2 linked regions of the Caballeronia sp. LZ062 genome follow. The protein of the gene in region 2 binds, or shares a complex with, the protein of the main gene of each other region. Links are inferred from orthologs where the notes say so. Each region holds a gene or a part of one and is shown on either strand. Other genes may lie near its edges. The genes, in order: mnmE and mnmG.

Region 1 (9,010 bases), 130 kb from region 2 along the record:
CCTCGCCGATCTGCCTGCCGCAGGCGCGTCCATCGACCGGCGGCAAGAGAGGTTGCCGCCGCACGCCGCAACCTTCGCTCCGCATCTTAGCCGTCGCGCCAGGCGATGAACCGCAGCATCCAAACGCCAACGCCCTCGATCCTTCGCCGTGCCCGCTTGATCCCAAACGCAGCATGATCGAATCCAAAAGCGCCCCTCTCACTCCCCCGGCGCCTTCAGCACGTTCCATCGAATCGCCACCGGATCGACGGTCGCGCTGCCGAGCGACGCCTCGCCGTCCTGCACCGTCAGTTGCAAACGCATCGTCCGTTCGGCTAGCTTGCCGAGCGCGTCCGCTACGCCGTCCGCAAGCGACCACACCGCCACGTTCTGCAGGCGCTCGACCTTCGCCCGCACGCCTTGCCACCATATGTCCGCCGTCTTTCCCGCATACGCGATCACCACGACGCGCTCAGCACGCCCGCTCGCCTTCGCGATGCGTCGCTCGTCCGGTTGACCCGCGTCGATCCACAATTCGATCTGGCCGGTGAGATCTTTCTGCCACAGATCAGGCTCGTCCGTATCGGAGAGGCCCTTGCAGAATTCCAGTCGCTCGTTGGCGAAAAGGCCGAACGCCGCGACGCGAATCATCATGCGTTCATCGGTTTCCGACGGATGCCGCGCAATGGTCAAGGAGTGGTCGCCAAAGTAGTGACGATCCATGTCGGCAATCTGAAGATCGGCCTTGTAAATGGTGGATTTGAGAGCCATGCAGCAATGTCACCGGTGCGCGCGACCGGCGATTCGAATGAGATTGGAAAGCGGCACGGCGCAACGGCGAGAAGCCGCACATCGGACGCGACGAGCCCGTCATTGTGCGGCGAAACGATGCGCAATTGGAAGCAGATATCGCGCGGTCAGCCCGACCGGCTGGCCGCGTCCTTTTCGGAGGCGATTTTCGCGCGCGCGAATTCGACCCGTTTATTGGTCGATGAATCGGTCCGCGGTCCACATGCCTTGCGTATCGCTATTCGCGGCATTCACGAATTCGACGTCATGGCCGACCACGCGCACCACGCGAAAATGCGAACCGACCGGCGTCGATATGCACTCGTAACCTTCGAAGAATTGCTGCATCTGCTGATGTTCGCCGGCTCTCGCGTGCTGATCCGCTGAATCGAATTTATCTTTCGACAGACAGCCGTACGAGTTGGGTCTGAACTTGAACGTCTGCTGCGGCTGAATTGCGCTGTCCTGCGCGTAAGCCGCAGACGCCGCGACGACCAAGCTCACCACGGCGAAGACAGCACTGGTGCGTTTCTTCATGAATAGAGCCTCCGGCAGAGCCGCGAAAGTAGCAACGTATATAAAACATGCTGCGAATCATGCTAAATGAGCGACGTTAAGTTGCAAGCACATGTTGTGTGCGGACGCAACAAGACGCAATGTCGCAGGCGTTATCTCTGAGATTACGCACGTTCGCTATCACGACGAATGGCCGCTTATTCGGATGAAGCGGAAATAAAGGCATCACAACCAGTGCATCCGTGCGGCAATTTGTCTCGCCGCGAGTTTGATGCGCCGCAGGAGCGGTTCCTGTAGGAAAGCGAACGTCTATAACAGTCCATGCACGGCGGCGGAAGCTAGCCGAACGGCCTATTGCCACACGCGGCGCTTCGTGGATAAATCGACGGGATCGATCTCAGGAGAAATCGGAATGACGCTCGCTCAATGGCTGCCGTTTGCAATCGCCTCGGCGATTCTCGTGGCAATTCCAGGCCCGACGGTACTGCTCGTCGTCTCGTACGCGCTCGGACATGGCCGCAAATACGCGCTTGCCACGACGCTCGGCGTCGCGTTAGGCGATCTCACGGCCATGACCGCGTCGATGCTCGGTCTCGGCGTACTGCTCGCGGCGTCGGCGGAACTCTTCATGGCGGTAAAATGGATCGGCGCGGCGTATCTGTTCTATCTGGGCATCAAGTTGTGGCGCGCGCCGGTCGTCGACACGGACGCCGTCGAGCCGAGCGGCGAATTACGCACGAGCCGCATCATGGCGCACGCCTACGCGGTGACGACGCTCAATCCCAAGAGCATCATTTTCTTCGTCGCCTTCGTGCCGCAGTTCATCGATCCGCACGCGGCGACCGTCTCTCAAATCGCCATTCTCGAAGCCACCTTCGTCGGCATCGCGGCCGCCAATGCGTTCGCCTATGCGCTGCTCGCGTCCGGCGCGCGCCGCGCCATTCGCAAGCCATCGGTGCAGCGCGCCGTGAACCGCACCGGCGGCGCGTTGCTGATGGGCGCGGGCATTTTCGCGGCAGCATGGAAGAAAGCAGCGTGAACCAAACCGATGACTGGACAGCCAGCGCGCGACGCGTGTACTTCGCGCTGTTGGACGACTGGAACCGGCAGGACGCCGCCGCGATGGCCGCGCGCTTCACCGAGCGCGGCAGCCTCGTCGGTTTTGACGGCAGTGCAGTCGACGGTCGGGCGTGCATCTCGGCGCATCTAAAGCCGATTTTCGCGGAACATCCGACGCCGCTTTTCGTCGGCAAGGTCCGCGAGGTCAGGCGGATGGCGTCCGGGCAGGCGCTGCTGCTGCTGCGCGCAGTGGCGGGCATGTGGCCGCGCGGGCAACACGCAATCGATCCGCGTCTCAACGCGGTGCAGACGCTCGTGCTTTCCCTCAACGACGGGGCGTATGAAATCGAGATGCTGCAGAACACGCCCGCTGCCTTCCACGGACGGCCCGACGAAGCCGAGAAGCTCACGGCCGAGCTGCGCGAATTGGAAAAACCCCGCGCCGTGTGAAACCTATTTCCCGATACAGAAGCGGCTGAAAATAACGCCCAGCAGGTCATCGGACGTGAACTCGCCGGTGATCGCGTTGAGCTTGTCCTGCGCGAGCCGCAATTCTTCGGCAAAAAGGTCGAGCACCTGCGATTGCTGACTGGCGTGATCGGCAGCGAGCGCAAGGTGTTCGCGGGCTTCGCGTAGCGCGATGAGATGCCGTTCACGCGCCAGGTACACGCTTTCGGCGCCGGCCTGCCAACCGGCGATTTTCAAGAGCGCGGAACGCAGCAGAGCGATGCCGTCGCCCGTTTTGGCGGAAAGGTTCACTTCGCGCGCGTGACCATCGCCGTCGCGCACGACGGCGGGCGCGCCTGCGAGATCGGTCTTGTTCAGCACGCGCACGACCGGCACGCCGGGCGGAAATCGCGCCGCAATCGCCTCGTCGTCCGGCGTCATGCCGGTGCGAGCGTCGAGCAAGTGCAGCACCACGTCCGCGCGCTCGATCTCGCCCCACGTCCGTTCGATGCCGATGCGCTCCACTTCGTCTTCGGTCTCGCGCAAGCCGGCCGTGTCGATGATGTGCAGCGGAATGCCCTCGACCTGTATGGTCTGCGCGACCTTGTCGCGTGTAGTCCCTGCAATCGGCGTGACGATGGCGAGTTCAGCGCCGGCGAGCGCATTGAGCAGCGACGACTTGCCGACGTTCGGCTGCCCTGCCAGCACCACCGACATTCCCTCACGCAAGAGCGCGCCTTGGCGGGCGTCGGCCAGCACGCGGTCCAGACGTTCGCGAATGCGCCTGAGCTTGCCGCGAGCATCCGCGGCCTCCAGAAAGTCGATCTCTTCCTCAGGAAAATCGAGCGTCGCCTCGACGAGCATCCGCAGCGTGATCACGTCTTCGACGAGCGCGTGGATCTCGCGCGAAAACGCGCCTTCCAGCGAGCGGCCGGCGGAACGCGCGGCGGCTTCCGTGCTGGCCTCGATGAGATCGGCGACGGCTTCGGCCTGCGCGAGATCGAGTTTGTCGTTCAGGAAGGCGCGCCGCGTGAACTCCCCCGGCTCCGCAAGACGAAGGCCGAAGTCGCTGCCCGCTTCGATCGCCCGTTGCAGCACCAGCTGCAGCACGATCGGCCCGCCGTGCCCTTGCAACTCCAGAACGTGCTCGCCCGTGTACGAATGCGGCGCGGGAAAGTACAGCGCGATGCCGCGGTCGAGCGCCTCGCCCTTGCCGTCGATGAACGGCACGTAGCTCGCGTGCCTTGGCGCAAGCAGCTGACCGCATAGCGCGCGCATCGCCTGCTGCGCGGCGGCTTCGCCCGCGCGCCCGAACGACAGCCGCACCACGCCGATGCCGCCACGCCCCGGCGCGGTGGCGATTGCGACGATGGGGTCAGTGTCGTTGGTCAGCATGGCGGTTGGAGCGGAGGCGTCGGGGAGCGGGCATTGTATCGCGGGCACTTCTGAGGTTTCCGCTCGGACGATTCTTGCATTATCTTAAACAAGATACGGCTCCGATTCAGACTGAGTAGCGATGCTCCTCGAAAGAATCGCTTGTTGGGCTTAGGCCGCGCACTTGGGCGCATATTTGGTTGCGATAAGGCAACTAACTTGCTCGCGTGCCTAAGATAAATGCCATCTGACACGCGTAAAAAGTAGCGTAGTTGGTTGACGTACAGGCAGCGATTGCCTTGCACAATTCCATGCATGCCAACACAGCAAGAGAAGGCCGAATTCTCAGAACGGCTCAAATTTTCGATGGCCCGCTCGCCCGAGAAGATGCGGGGTGCGACCGATCTCGCGAACAAATTCAATTTGCGCTACCGCGGCGAGCCGGTGTCTCCGCAGACCGCGCACAAGTGGCTAACTGGGCGGTCGATTCCCACGAGCGACAAACTCCAGACGCTCGCTGAATGGCTCAAGGTAGATCTTCACTGGCTGCACTACGGCCCTCCGCCGAGCGGCAGCACGCAGGCCACGCCAAAACCTCTCGCGCGCGACGAAAAGTACCCGGCGTCCGAGGACACGCTGGAGCTTGCGTCGAAGATCGAGGCGCTGTCGCCGCATCATCGGTATTTGCTGGAGGAGCTCATCGACCAGTTTTATGGGGCGATGAAGCGGTAAGCCGTCCGGCTTTGACCAAATTTTTCAATCTTCTCCGCCAGACTTATCCTGTGCCGTTGAGGGCCAAAAGCTTGCGGTGCAAGGGCCTCGGCTCGGTCCGGCTGCGGATACAAACTCGAATTGGAGATCGCAAATTCGAGTTTGGAGACGCGGACTGGAATGTCCACGACACTACCTGCATGGCGACCAATCGTACAAAACAGGATTTCGCGCGCGGCTTACGGCTGCTGGTCGCAGATGTGGCCGACACCATCCAGCGTGACGTTCCTTATTTCAAACAAAAGCTTTTCCGTGTCGGACATCCGGACGATCTCGTCCACGCACTCGCGCATGCGGACCCGGACGCGAGCGTGACGCCGACGACTGTGAAGAACTGGTTCGATGCAAAGACGATGCCGCGGGGAAAGAATCGGACCTCGTTGACCATGCTCATCGGCCACCGGGGAACGATGCTGTTGAACGGTGAGAACATCACGCCATATGTCTCGACCCGGCTGGAGGCGGCTGAAACCGTACCGGCGTTTGGAGGCTATGAACACGAGGACGCTTTTCGTCGCGATATTCGGGAGGCAACGGCCGCCGCGTACCTTGTTTTGGCCAAGCTGAACCGGCTAGATGAACGACTCGGCGACCATCTTTCCGGCGGCGCATCGCAACGAAAAAAGGAATCGTGAAAGAAGCGGTGCGGTACGCGCCAAACAGCGCAAAAAAAAACGCCCGGCAAAGCCGGGCGTTTCCACATCCAAACCAGCAGCCAAAACCTCAAGCCACCTTCTTCTTACGCTGTCCCATCATCCGCGTGATGTAGTACTGCTGCGCGATCGACAGCACGTTGTTCACCACGTAATACAGCACGAGACCCGCCGGGAAGAAGAAGAACATGACCGAGAACGCGATCGGCATGAACATCATCATCTTGGCTTGCACGGGGTCCGGCGGCGTCGGGTTCAGCTTCGTTTGCAGGAACATCGACACGGCCATCAACACCGGCAGAATGAAATACGGGTCCTGTTGCGACAGATCGTGAATCCAGCCGATCCACGGCGCGCCGCGCATTTCCACCGACGACAGCAGCACCCAGTACAGCGAAATGAACACCGGAATCTGAATCACCACCGGCAGGCAGCCGCCGAACGGATTCACCTTCTCGGTCTTGTACAGCTCCATCAACTGCGCGTTCATCTTCTGCGGATCGCTCTTGAAGCGTTCGCGAATCTGCTGCATGCGCGGCGTGATTTCCTTCATGCGCGCCATCGACTTGTAGCTCGCCGCCGAGAGCGGGAAGAACACCGCCTTGATGAGCAGCGTCAAGAGCACGATCGCCCAGCCCCAGTTGCCGACGAAACCGTGGATCTTCTCGAGCAGCCAGAAAAGCGGCTTGGCGATGATCGTCACCATGCCGTAGTCCTTCACCAGTTCCAGACCCGGCGCGATGCCTTCCAGCATGCGCTCTTCTTCCGGACCGGCGAAAAGACGCGCATCGACGTTCACGCTTTGTCCCGGCGCGATGGTCTGCACCGGCTGCTGCACGCCGACGCGATACAGGTTCGGGTCGATCTTCTGCACGTAGATATCGCGCTGCGCGCCTTCCTTCGGAATCCACGCGGACGCGAAGTAGTGCTGCACCATCGCAATCCAGCCATTGTTCGCGGACGGCTCGAACGTGGCCTTGTTCTTGTCGATGTCGCTGAAATCGATCTTCTGGAAGTGCTTCTGGTCCGTGTAGACAGCCGGCCCGATGAACGTGTGCGAGAAGCGCGGCGTCTCGACGGGCGTGTTGTCGCGCACGAGTTCCATGTAGAGCTTCGGCGCGACCGGCGCGTTGCCGACGTTCTGGATCTTCGTGTCGACATTGATCACGTAGCTGCCGCGCGTGAACGTGTACGTCTTCACGACCTTCACGCCGCCCTTCACCGGCGACTCGAACGCGAGCGTCAGCGTCTTCGCGTCGCCCGACAGCGACGTCTGGCCCGGCACCGCCGTGAAGATGTCGTTGTGATTCGGGAAGTCGCCGCCGAGCAGGCCGGTGCGCGCAAGGTACGTATGGTTCGCGGTGTGATCGAAGAGCGTGATGTAGAGGTCGGGCTGCTTGCCGTCGCCTTCTTTCAGCAGCGAGAGCTTCGAGAGGGTGCCGCCGCGCGTGTCGATTTCACCGGAATACACGTCCGTCGTGAACTTCACGAGTTGCGAAGCTGCCGTGGCGGGCGGCGTCGACGTGCCCGGCGCAGCGCCGGCCGGCGCGTTCGTCAATTCCGAAGGCTGTGCGCCCGGCGCGGCCGAGCCCGGTGCCGGATTGCTGGCGGTCTTGGCCGGCTGCGTCGCGCTCGGGAAGAACATCGACGGGCGCCCGTGGTCGCGCTGCCAGTTGTCGAACAGCATGACAACTGACACGAAGAAGATGACCCATAGGACGGTGCGTTTGATATCCATGCGTTGTCTCAGTGTCGATCGGTAAGCGCTTGTGCGCCGTTTAGTGGTGAATGCTTTTCTTGGGCGGAACCTGCAGCCGGGCTATCCGCCTGCGTGGAAGCGGATGAAGAACCGGAAGCACGGGACGGTGTCGGCACGAGATCGACGCCGCCCGCCGAAAAGGGATGGCAGCGGCAGAGCCGTTTTGCGGCGAGATACGTGCCATGCGCGGCGCCATGATACTGGATTGCCTCGCGCGCGTAGTCGGAACAGGAAGGGTAAAAGCGGCACCGGTTGCCGAGCAGGGGGCTGATCGCAACCTTGTAGAAGCGCAACAACGCGATGAGTGCCGTTTGCATAAGCTTCGCGCTGCACGTTTGATCTGCCGTGAGAGACAAACCGACGCGGCCCGCGCTTCATAACCCGGCAGGGCCGGGTGAATCGTCGACGGCGGGCGCGGAAGGCGGCGCCGCCACGGGTTCGGCCGCGCGGCGCGCGGCTTCCCGCACGGCACGGTCGAAGAGTACTTCCAGTTCGCCGCGGCACAGCGCGCCGAGCGGCGGCGAACTGGCGCTCGGCATTGCCTTGCGGTCGATCTTCGCGTGCAGCCGCACGAGAATGTCGAACCCGCGCAGTTGCTCGCGACGCAGCCGGAACGCCTCGCGCGCGAGCCGCTTGATCAGGTTGCGCGTGACGGCGCGCGGCGCCTGCTTCTTGCCGATGACGAGCCCGAGCCGCGCTTCGTTGGCCGTCGGTTTGCCGTACAGAACGAAGTGTGGCGAACGCCGCCAGGGGCGCAAACGAAAAACGGATGAGAACTCATCCGTTTTCAGCAGCCTTGCGGCCTTGGGGAACGCGGCCGACGCCGGCAACTCGACGATGTCCTGTTTCAAGACTTCTGTGCGGCGCTCGGCAAGCGGCTCGCCACCTTCCGATGCGCCCGTCTCCGAACGCGACGCGGCTGCGAGCAGCACTGGCGTCTTAGATGGCCAGGCGCTTGCGGCCCTTCGCGCGGCGAGCGTTGATGACCTTGCGGCCGCCGGCGGTCTTCATGCGAACGCGGAAGCCATGGGTGCGCTTGCGGCGCGTCACGGAAGGTTGGTAAGTACGTTTCATGGTGCTCTCACTTGAGTTGAATGACCGCGCGGGCTTGGCTCCAGTGTGGTCACTGCAAGCACGATGGCCGGAGGTTCAGGAATTCTGTTTTCGCGGAACCCGCTATTTAAACCGTTTTCCTATTGACCGTCAATAGTTTAGCGTCCCGCGACGCTGCAACGCGCTTCTTTCGCCCCTGTTCGGCGCGGTGATTTGACCCTGTGGATAACTCGCGCGCCGCGAGGGTTTGGCGTTAGAATCTCGCCTTACTCCCAAATATCCGCCCGCTGCTTCGGCCCGCCGTTCGCCCGCAAACCCTTGCGGCGTAAGCCTCCGGAGCATACCTGCTTGGCTGTGCCGGGACTTGCCGACGCATCGGAGGTAATTGGACGCGTTCGGCAAGCATGGCCGCAGGTCGCGCGCAGCAACCATAACGACCGCACTCGATGAACGATTTCTGGGAACACTGTTCCGCACTGCTGGAGCGCGAGCTCACGCCTCAGCAGTACGTCACGTGGATCAAGCCGCTGACCCCGGTCGACTTCGATGCCGACGCGAGCACGCTGCGCATCGCCGCGCCGAACCGCTTCAAGCTCGACTGGGTGAAGAG
Region 2 (9,027 bases):
AGGACCGCGCCAGCGGCGAATGCGCGCACCGGCGAGTGAATACCGATGCTCGCAATGGCGTCGTGGATCGTCGGTAGCGCCGCTGCGCTGCGCAGCACGATGAACATCAGCACGAAGATGAGCAGCAGAAGCCAGTCGATCTTGAGCACGGCCTCGCGTCGCCAGAGCAGAAAGCCGACGGCGAGCGCAGCCAGCGCCGGTCCGGCGTGATGCGCGTCCGCCAGCGCGACAAAAACGCCGAACGCCACGATGCTGACGCCACACAGCGCACGGTCGACGCGATGCTCTTCCGCGTCGCCGGACAGATCGAGCGGCATCGCGTGAAACATCGCGTACGTCAGCGCGAACAGCAGCGCCATCAGCGCGGCGCATAAAGGCAGCAGCTTCCATACGAACGCACCGAAGGACACCCCGCTCGTCTGCCAGAGAAACAAATTTTGAGGATTGCCGAGCGGTGTAAGGATCGAGCCAGCGTTCACGGCGAGCGCAATCACGATCACGAGCCGCTTGATCGGCAGCGGCGCGAGTTTGTTCAGCGACAGCGCAAGCGGCACGACTGCGAAGAGCGCGACGTCGTTTGTCAGCAGCGTGGACAGGCCTGCCGCGAGCGCGACCAGCAGAAGCGCGAGTCCGCGCTCGCCGTGTATCCGATGCACCAGCCGACGCGCCGCCCACATTAGGAATCCTGACAATTCGATCGCTTTGGTCAGGATCAGCAATCCGGCGAGCGTCAACACCGTCTGCCAGTCGACGAGAGCGGGCAGCGACGTCAACGGTCGCGGATGCGCGATCTGGACGACTACCAGCGCGCACACGAGGATGGCGAGCACCGGCTCCTTCGAAACCGCGTTCCAGATGCGCGTCAGAAAGTCGGGGCGCACGCCCTTTGCATCGAGTTCGGACAAGTTGAGCCTTAGGCGTCAGGCAGCGGTCGTCGGCGTTTCAATGCTGCCGCGCAGCTTCGTGAGGATGCCTTCGAGTGCGTCCAGATTGCCGAAGTCGATCGTCACCTTGCCGCGCCCGCGGCCCCCGACTTTGATCTTGACGCTTGCGGCAAGCAGGTCCGACAGCTCTTCTTCCAGCCGACGGGTATCGCGACCACCGTCGCTTGCCGGACGCGCTTTGGCGGGCGTCTGCTTCAAGGTCGCGGCGACGAGGCGCTCGGTTTCGCGCACCGACAAGCGGCGGTTCACCACATGATTCGCGAGCTGGATCTGCGTGGCCGCATCCACCGACAGCAGCGCGCGCGCGTGGCCCATGTCGAGGTCGCCGGCAAGCAGCATCGTCTGAACGGGCGATGCCAGGTTCAGCAAGCGCAGCAGATTCGACACCGCGCTGCGCGAGCGCCCGACTGCCTCGGCCGCCTGTTCATGCGTGAAGCTGAATTCGTCGAGCAAGCGCTGGATGCCCTGCGCTTCTTCCAGCGGATTCAGATCTTCCCGCTGGATGTTTTCGATCAGCGCCATGGCGGCGGCGGCCTGATCGGGCACGTTCTTCACCAGCACCGGCACTTCGTCCAGACCGGCAAGACGCGCCGCGCGGAAACGCCGCTCGCCCGCAATGATCTCGAATTGATCCGCGCCCACCGAGCGCACGAGAATCGGTTGCATGAGCCCCTGCGCGCGGATGCTCGCGGCCAGTTCCTGCAACGCGCCTTCGTCCATGCGGGTACGCGGTTGATATTTGCCTGCTTGCAGCTTGTCGAGCGCGAGCACCGTCGGCATTCCCTCTCCGCGCACGGCTTCCGTAATGTCGACGCTGCCGCCCAGCAATGCGTCCAGACCGCGGCCCAAACCCTTTTTCTTCATTACAGCGTTCATTTCGATTCCTCCGTCGGCGTTTCCTGCCGCATCGAATGGGGTTGGAGCGCACGCACGCGCTCGATCATTTCCGTGCCGAACTGCATGTACGCCTGTGCGCCGCGCGACGCCTTGTCGAACACGACGCCCGGTAATCCGTAGCTCGGCGCCTCGGCAAGACGCACGTTGCGGGGAATGACCACATCGAATACTTTGTCGCCGAAATGCGCCTTCAATTGATCCGACACTTGCTGCTGGAGCGTGATGCGCGGATCGAACATCACGCGCAGCAGGCCGATTACCTTGAGGTCGCGGTTCAGATTGGCGTGAATCTGCTTGATGGTGTTGACGAGGTCCGAAAGCCCCTCGAGCGCGAAGTACTCGCACTGCATCGGAATGACGACGCCGTGCGCAGCGCACAGCGCATTGAGCGTCAACAGGGACAGCGCTGGCGGACAATCGATGAGCACGAAATCATAGTCATCGGCTATGTCGGCTATCGCGGCGCGAAGAATGCGTTCGCGGTTCTCCATGCCGACCAACTCCACTTCCGCACCCGCCAGCTCGCGATTGGCGGGCAACACGTCGTAGCCGACCGCCTCGGGGCGCACACGCGCCTGGCGTAACGTGACGCCGTCCACCAGCACTTCGTACACCGTGTTCTCGCAGGCGGCCTTGTCGACGCCGCTACCCATCGTCGCATTGCCTTGCGGGTCGAGGTCGATCAGTAGCACGCGCTGCCCGAGACCGCTGAGGCTGGCTGCAAGATTGACCGCTGTCGTCGTCTTTCCAACGCCGCCCTTCTGATTCGCGACGCAGAAGATTTTTGCCATCGTTTAGTGTCCTCGTTTCTTCGCTGTCAGAAGATCAGCATGGGCTGGATTGCTGCACGCGTTCATGCATCGAAGACGATTTCGATGAGATGCCGCTCCGCGTCGAGGAACGGCACGGCGAGGCGTTCGATGCCCGCGACCTGCGCCCCTTGCGGCAGGCGGGCGATCTCGGCGTCGGGTTTGACGCCTTTCATTGCGAGCATGCAGCCGTCGCTCGCAACGAGGTGTCGCGCAAGTGTAACGAAATCCGCGAGCTCTGCGAACGCGCGCGAGACGATCACATCGAATTTTTCCGGTACTTCGACGCCCGGCTGCAGCATCTCGACGCGGCCTGTGACAACTGACAAGTTCGAGAGCCCGAGTTGCGCCTTCGCTTGGGACTGGAACGCCGTCTTCTTGTGAACGATGTCGTTGAGCGTCACGCGGACATGCGGCAAAGCAATCGCGAGCACAATGCCCGGCAGCCCTCCACCCGAGCCGACGTCCAGCACCGTCGACGCGCCGCGCGACCCAATCGCAGGCAAAACCGCCAGCGAATCCAGAATGTGCTGCACGAGCATCTGACGCGGATCACGAATCGCCGTCAGGTTATAGACGGCGTTCCATTTGCTCAACAGCGCGACGTAATCGAGCAGCATCCTCTTCTGATCGGCCGACAGTGTGACGCCAAGTTCGACCGCTCCTTGGTCGAGCATCGAATCGAGGTCGGTCATTGCACCGCCGTCGTCGTAGGCGTTTGATCGTCGCCGCTCGCGCCTCTGCCTCGTCGACCGAGGCCGCGCTTCAGGTGCACCATCAGCAGCGAGATTGCGGCCGGCGTGATGCCGGAGATGCGGGAAGCCTGCCCGATCGTCTCCGGGCGATGCTGCGTCAGTTTCTGGCGCGCCTCGAATGACAAGCCGCGCACGTCGGCATAGTCGATTCCCTCCGGCAAGCGCGTATTTTCCTGCGCGCCGTTTCGGACGATCTCATCTGCTTGTCGATCTATGTAGCCTTGGTACTTCACGCCGATCTCGATCTGCTCCTTGATCTGGGCGAGCAAGACGGGATCGTCCGCGAGCGGTGCGTCCGGGCCACACGAGTTGCCGCGCAACGCGCAGATGCCGTCGTAATACACGCCGGGGCGCCGTAGCAGATCCGCGAGGCTGTACTCATGATCGATCGGCTTGCCCAGCAGCGCCGTCGCTTCTTCCGCCGGTAGCGTCTTGGGATTGACCCACGTCGAGCGAAGCCGTTCTGTTTCACGTGAAACAGCATCGCGTTTGCGGCTGAAAGCGTCCCAACGAACGTCGTCGATCACGCCCAGCTCGCGGCCGATTCCCGTCAGCCGCATGTCCGCGTTATCCTCGCGCAGCGACAGGCGATACTCTGCCCTGCTCGTGAACATGCGGTACGGCTCGGACACGCCGCGCGTTACCAAGTCGTCAACGAGGACGCCAAGGTAGGCTTGATCGCGCCGTGGACACCACGCTTCCTTGCCCTGAACTTGTAGACCGGCGTTGATTCCCGCAAGAAGCCCTTGTGCCGCCGCTTCTTCGTAGCCCGTCGTGCCGTTTATCTGACCGGCAAAGAACAAGCCGTTGATCGCCTTCGTCTCTAGCGACGCCTTCAGCGCGCGCGGATCGAAGTAGTCATACTCGATGGCGTAGCCGGGCCGCAGGATATGGGCGTGCTCGAGGCCACGCATCGAGCGGACGAGTTCGAGTTGAACGTCGAAAGGCAGGCTCGTCGAGATGCCGTTTGGATAGAACTCATTGGTCGACAGGCCTTCCGGTTCAAGGAAGATTTGATGCGCGTCCTTCGACGCAAACCGGTGGATCTTGTCTTCAATCGACGGGCAATAACGCGGTCCGACGCCCTCGATCACGCCCGTGTACATCGGCGAGCGGTCCAGGCCGGAGCGAATGATGTCGTGCGTGCGGGCGTTGGTGTGCGTCACCCAACACGGCATCTGGCGCGGGTGCTGCTCTACTCTGCCGAGAAACGAGAACACCGGAATCGGATCGAGGTCGCCCGGCTGCTCTTCGAGCACCGAAAAGTCGATGGTTCGTCCGTCGATGCGCGGCGGCGTGCCCGTTTTGAGTCGACCTTGGGGCAGCTTGAGTTCCTTCAGACGCGCCGACAACGACGCTGCCGCTGGATCGCCCGCGCGACCACCGACGTAATTGTTCAGGCCGACGTGAATCTTTCCGTCGAGGAACGTGCCCGCCGTCAGCACCACGGCGCGCGCCCGAAAGCGCAAACCGACCTGCGTGACAGCGCCGACGACGCGATCGCCCTCCACCATCAAATCGTCAACCGCCTGTTGGAACAGCCAAAGGTTCGGCTGGTTTTCCAGACGATGCCGGATTGCCTGCTTATAAAGTACGCGGTCTGCCTGAGCGCGCGTGGCCCGGACGGCCGGCCCCTTCGACGAATTGAGAATGCGGAACTGGATGCCAGACTCATCCGTCGCGGCGGCCATTGCGCCGCCCAGAGCGTCGACTTCTTTGACGAGGTGGCCCTTTCCGATGCCGCCAATCGACGGATTGCAGCTCATCTGGCCAAGCGTCTCGATGTTGTGGGTTAAAAGCAGCGTTTTGCAACCTATCCGCGCCGACGCCAATGCGGCCTCGGTACCTGCGTGACCGCCGCCAACGACGATCACATCGAATTCTGTGGGATAAAGCATGGGGATATCGTGTACGAACGACACGAAGCAAAGAAGGAATATCGCAGGATTATATAGGCATCGCGGCGGTGCGTTTTCGGTGCGTCGCTTGGCCGGCGAAAAAAATGGCGTGTTTCACGTGAAACACGCCATCCACAACTTGCCTTAGCGACCGACACTAGGCGACTTTCTTCGTCAGCCCCAAATACGTCTCGATGACTTGAGGGTTGTGCCGCAGGTCGTCGGCCTTACCTTCCAGGGCCACCTCACCAGTCTCGAGGACGTACCCGTAATCGGAAATCTGCAACGCGGCACGGGCGTTCTGTTCGATCAGTAGCGTCGCAACGCCTGTCTGCTTCAGCGCGCTGACGATCTGGAAAATTTCTTTGACGATGAGCGGCGCAAGCCCAAGACTGGGCTCGTCCAACATGAGAAGCCGCGGCTTGCCCATCAGCGCCCGACCCACCGCCAGCATTTGCCGCTCGCCTCCGGAAAGCGTACCGGCGGCCTGCTTCCGCCGTTCCTTGAGCCGGGGAAAAAGCGCAAATACATGATCCAGTTGATCGAGATAATTGCGCTCGCCCGCGCGCTTTCTGCGATACGCGCCAAGCACGAGGTTGTCCTCCACCGTCATCGTCGAGAATAGCTCGCGCTTTTCCGGCACCAGACACATTCCACGTGCGACGCGCCGCTCAACAGCCAGCGCCGATACGTCTTCGCCCAGATAACGGACGACGCCCTTCGCGTGGCCTGTCTGCGGCAATGCTCCCATGATTGCATTGAGCAGAGTCGACTTCCCGGCGCCGTTCGGCCCGATCACGGATACGATCTGCCCCGCAGCGACCCGCAAGTTGCTGTTGTGCAGCGCTTCGACCTTGCCGTACCGCGCAGAAAGGTCGCTTACTTCTAGAACAAATTCGGCCATCACTCCACCCCGCCCAGATACGCTTCCAGTACCGCTGGATTCTCCTGCACGTCCTTCGGCAGCCCCTCGGCGATCTTCGTACCGAATTCCATCACGACGAGCCGGTCAGTCAGGTTCATCACGAAGTCCATGTCGTGTTCGACGAGCAAAATGCTCATGCCTTCTGCACGCAGCTTGCGAAGCAGGTCGGCGAGTTGCTGCTTTTCCTTGTAGCGGAGGCCTGCGGCAGGTTCGTCCAGCAGCAACAAGGTCGGGTCACAGCACAGCGCTCGCGCAATCTCCAGAATGCGCTGTTGTCCTAGCGCGAGACTGCCCGCCTCCGCGTACAGGTGCTGGCCAAGACCAACGCGCTCGATCTGCCTCGCCGCCTCGTACATCAGTCGCGCTTCCTCCGCTGCATTCAGCCGCACAACGCTTCGCCAGACGCCGGTACTGCCCCGCAGGTGCGCACCGATCGCAACGTTCTCCAGCACCGTCATACCCGGCAGCATCTTGACGTGCTGGAACGTGCGTCCGATGCCGCGTTTCACGATCTCGCGCGAACTGAACTTGTCGATACGTTCACCGTGAAACGTGATCGCACCGCTCGTCGCTTGCAGCACGCCGGTCACGAGGTTGAAAGTCGTGGACTTGCCTGCGCCATTCGGACCAATCAAACCGATGATCTCGCCTGCCTTGACGTCGAAACTGACGTCGTTCACCGCGACAAGGCCGCCGAACTGCTTGCGCGCCTGATCGACGACCAGCAATGGCTCGCCGGCCGCCGGTTTGCTGCGCTGCGGCAACAGCTCGCCGTTCTCGGGAACATGCGCGCGTGGCCCGCGAGGAAACAGCCGCGCCACGAACGGCCACACGCCCTGCCGCGCATATTGAAGCAAGAGAACCATCACGACGCCGAAGACGATAATCTCAAAATTGCCGTTCGCACCGATGAGCTTAGGCAGCAGCGTCTGCAGATAGTCTTGCAGCACGGTGAGGATCGTCGCGCCGAGAATCGCACCCCAGACGTGCGACACCCCGCCGACCACCGCCATGAACAGGAACTCGATGCCGTGGTTCAGGCCGAACGGCGTCGGATTCACTGCGCGCTGCAAGTGCGCGTAAAGAAAACCGGAGATAGACGCAAGGACCGCAGCATAGATAAAGATGACGACGCGCATCCACGCCGTATTGACACCCATCGCTTCGGCCATGACGCCGCCGCCGCGTAGCGCGCGGATGGCGCGGCCCGGACGACTATTAAGCAGATTCTGAACAGAGACGACGGCCAGCAACACGACCGCCCAGATCAGATAGTAGATGTTCCTTCCCGACTCAAGCTGCCACCCGAACACGTTCAGCACCGGAATTCCGTTGATGCCGTCGTACTTGCCGAGCAATTCCATGTTCCCGAACAGATAGAACAGCGACAGCCCCCACGCAATGGTGCCGAGCGGCAGGAAGTGCCCGGAAAGCCGCATCGTGACGAGTCCGAGCAGGAGCGCGATGAACGCCGTCAGCACAACGCCCGCGATCAACGCAAGCCACGGCGAGACGCCGTAGCGCGTCGTCAGGAACGCGGTGGCATACGCGCCGACACCGACGAACGCAGCCTGTCCGAAGCTCGTCATGCCGCCGATGCCGGTCAGGAGCACGAGCCCTATCGCGACAATCGAATAGAGGCCGATGTAATTGAGCAGCGTGATCCAGTACTCCGGCACGGCGACCGGCCCGGGCAGCACCGGCAGCGCGAACACGACCAGAAGAAAGAGCCAGAAGAAGCGATATCGATGGAGAAAGGTCATGGCTTACTCCTCGTCTTCGTCGGAATGCGGGCTCGCCAGGCTTCGCCATAGCAGCACCGGAATGATGAGCGTGAAAACGATGACCTCCTTGTACGCGCTCGCCCAAAACGAGGAATACGACTCGAGCAGCCCGACGAGCAGCGAGCCGGCTGCGGCGAGCGGGTAGCTCACGAGACCGCCGACGATTGCGCCGACGAAGCCCTTCAGGCCGATCAGAAAGCCCGAGTCGTAGTAGATGGTCGTGATAGGCGCGACCAAAACGCCGCACAGCGCGCCCAAGCCCGCCGCAAGCGTGAACGCCAGACGCCCCGCCTGCGTGGTGCCGATGCCCACGAGCCGCGCGCCCAGCCGGTTCACCGACGTCGCGCGCAACGCCTTGCCGGAAAGCGAGCGGTCGAAATAGAAGTACAGCGCGACGATCAGCACGAGCGCCGTCCCGACGACCCACAGACTCTGCCCGGATATCGACACGCTGCCGACGTTGAAATTGGCGTCGGAAAACGCCGTCGTGCGGGACCCTTCCGCGCCGAACATGACGAGCCCCAGGCCGACCATCGCGAAGTGCACGGCAACCGCCACGATCAGCAGCAACAGCGTGCTCGCCTCTGCGATCGGCTCATACGCCAGCCGATACACGAACGGCCCCATCGGCACGACGATCAAAAGCGTCAGCGCGATCTGCGCGATCATCGGCAGCGCCTGCGTGAAGACCGCTTGCGTCAGCGCCCATACCGCGACCGGGAACAACAGATACTTGCCCGCGAGCACCGCCAAGAGCCGCCCTATCCGATGATGCCGCGCCGGATGGCGCACGATGCCAGCGACTTCGGCGACGAAACAACCGACGCCCATCGCGATGAGCAGAAAACACGTTGCCGGCAGCTTCTGCGTTTGAAGCGCGGCCAGCGTGAGCGCGCCATACGCGACGAACTCGCCCTGCGGAATGAAAATAACGCGAGTCACGGAAAATACGAGCACCAGCGCGAGCGCAAGCAACGCGTAAATCGCGCCCGTCGTGATGCCGTCTTGCGCGAGA

The links.
Region 1: the proteins of mnmG (region 2) and mnmE are in contact, whole or in part, in a solved structure (PDB 9HIP), measured with the Escherichia coli proteins. The link is inferred for Caballeronia sp. LZ062 from one-to-one orthologs.

What each region holds. Positions count from the first base shown.
Region 1 is NZ_JARTWB010000002.1:2,514,421-2,523,430, reverse strand. What follows is about bases 1,992-4,887. They hold mnmE (tRNA uridine-5-carboxymethylaminomethyl(34) synthesis GTPase MnmE), read right to left. Parts: upstream 4,186-4,887; coding sequence 2,797-4,185; downstream 1,992-2,796. Other genes in these bases: P9239_RS17820 (transcriptional regulator), read left to right, coding at 4,480-4,887; P9239_RS17830 (SgcJ/EcaC family oxidoreductase), read left to right, coding at 2,320-2,793; P9239_RS17835 (LysE family translocator), read left to right, coding at 1,992-2,323. Outside these bases: P9239_RS17845 (YaeQ family protein), read right to left, coding at 199-750; surface attachment protein Sap1, read right to left, coding at 961-1,305; more of P9239_RS17835, read left to right, coding at 1,697-1,991; more of P9239_RS17820, read left to right, coding at 4,888-4,896; P9239_RS17815 (hypothetical protein), read left to right, coding at 5,076-5,570; membrane protein insertase YidC, read right to left, coding at 5,659-7,326; rnpA (ribonuclease P protein component), read right to left, coding at 7,722-8,198; rpmH (50S ribosomal protein L34), read right to left, coding at 8,287-8,421; chromosomal replication initiator protein DnaA, read left to right, coding at 8,847-9,010. UniProt on the Escherichia coli protein: Exhibits a very high intrinsic GTPase hydrolysis rate. Involved in the addition of a carboxymethylaminomethyl (cmnm) group at the wobble position (U34) of certain tRNAs, forming tRNA-cmnm(5)s(2)U34.
Region 2 is NZ_JARTWB010000002.1:2,645,954-2,654,980, reverse strand. Bases 2,823-5,735 are described here. They hold mnmG (tRNA uridine-5-carboxymethylaminomethyl(34) synthesis enzyme MnmG), read right to left. Parts: upstream 5,304-5,735; coding sequence 3,342-5,303; downstream 2,823-3,341. Other genes in these bases: P9239_RS18430 (ABC transporter ATP-binding protein), read right to left, coding at 5,461-5,735; rsmG (16S rRNA (guanine(527)-N(7))-methyltransferase RsmG), read right to left, coding at 2,823-3,345. Also shown: P9239_RS18455 (SLC13 family permease), read right to left, coding at 1-881; P9239_RS18450 (ParB/RepB/Spo0J family partition protein), read right to left, coding at 921-1,820; P9239_RS18445 (ParA family protein), read right to left, coding at 1,817-2,632; more of rsmG, read right to left, coding at 2,695-2,822; more of P9239_RS18430, read right to left, coding at 5,736-6,207; P9239_RS18425 (branched-chain amino acid ABC transporter ATP-binding protein/permease), read right to left, coding at 6,207-7,991; P9239_RS18420 (branched-chain amino acid ABC transporter permease), read right to left, coding at 7,995-9,027. UniProt on the Escherichia coli protein: NAD-binding protein involved in the addition of a carboxymethylaminomethyl (cmnm) group at the wobble position (U34) of certain tRNAs, forming tRNA-cmnm(5)s(2)U34.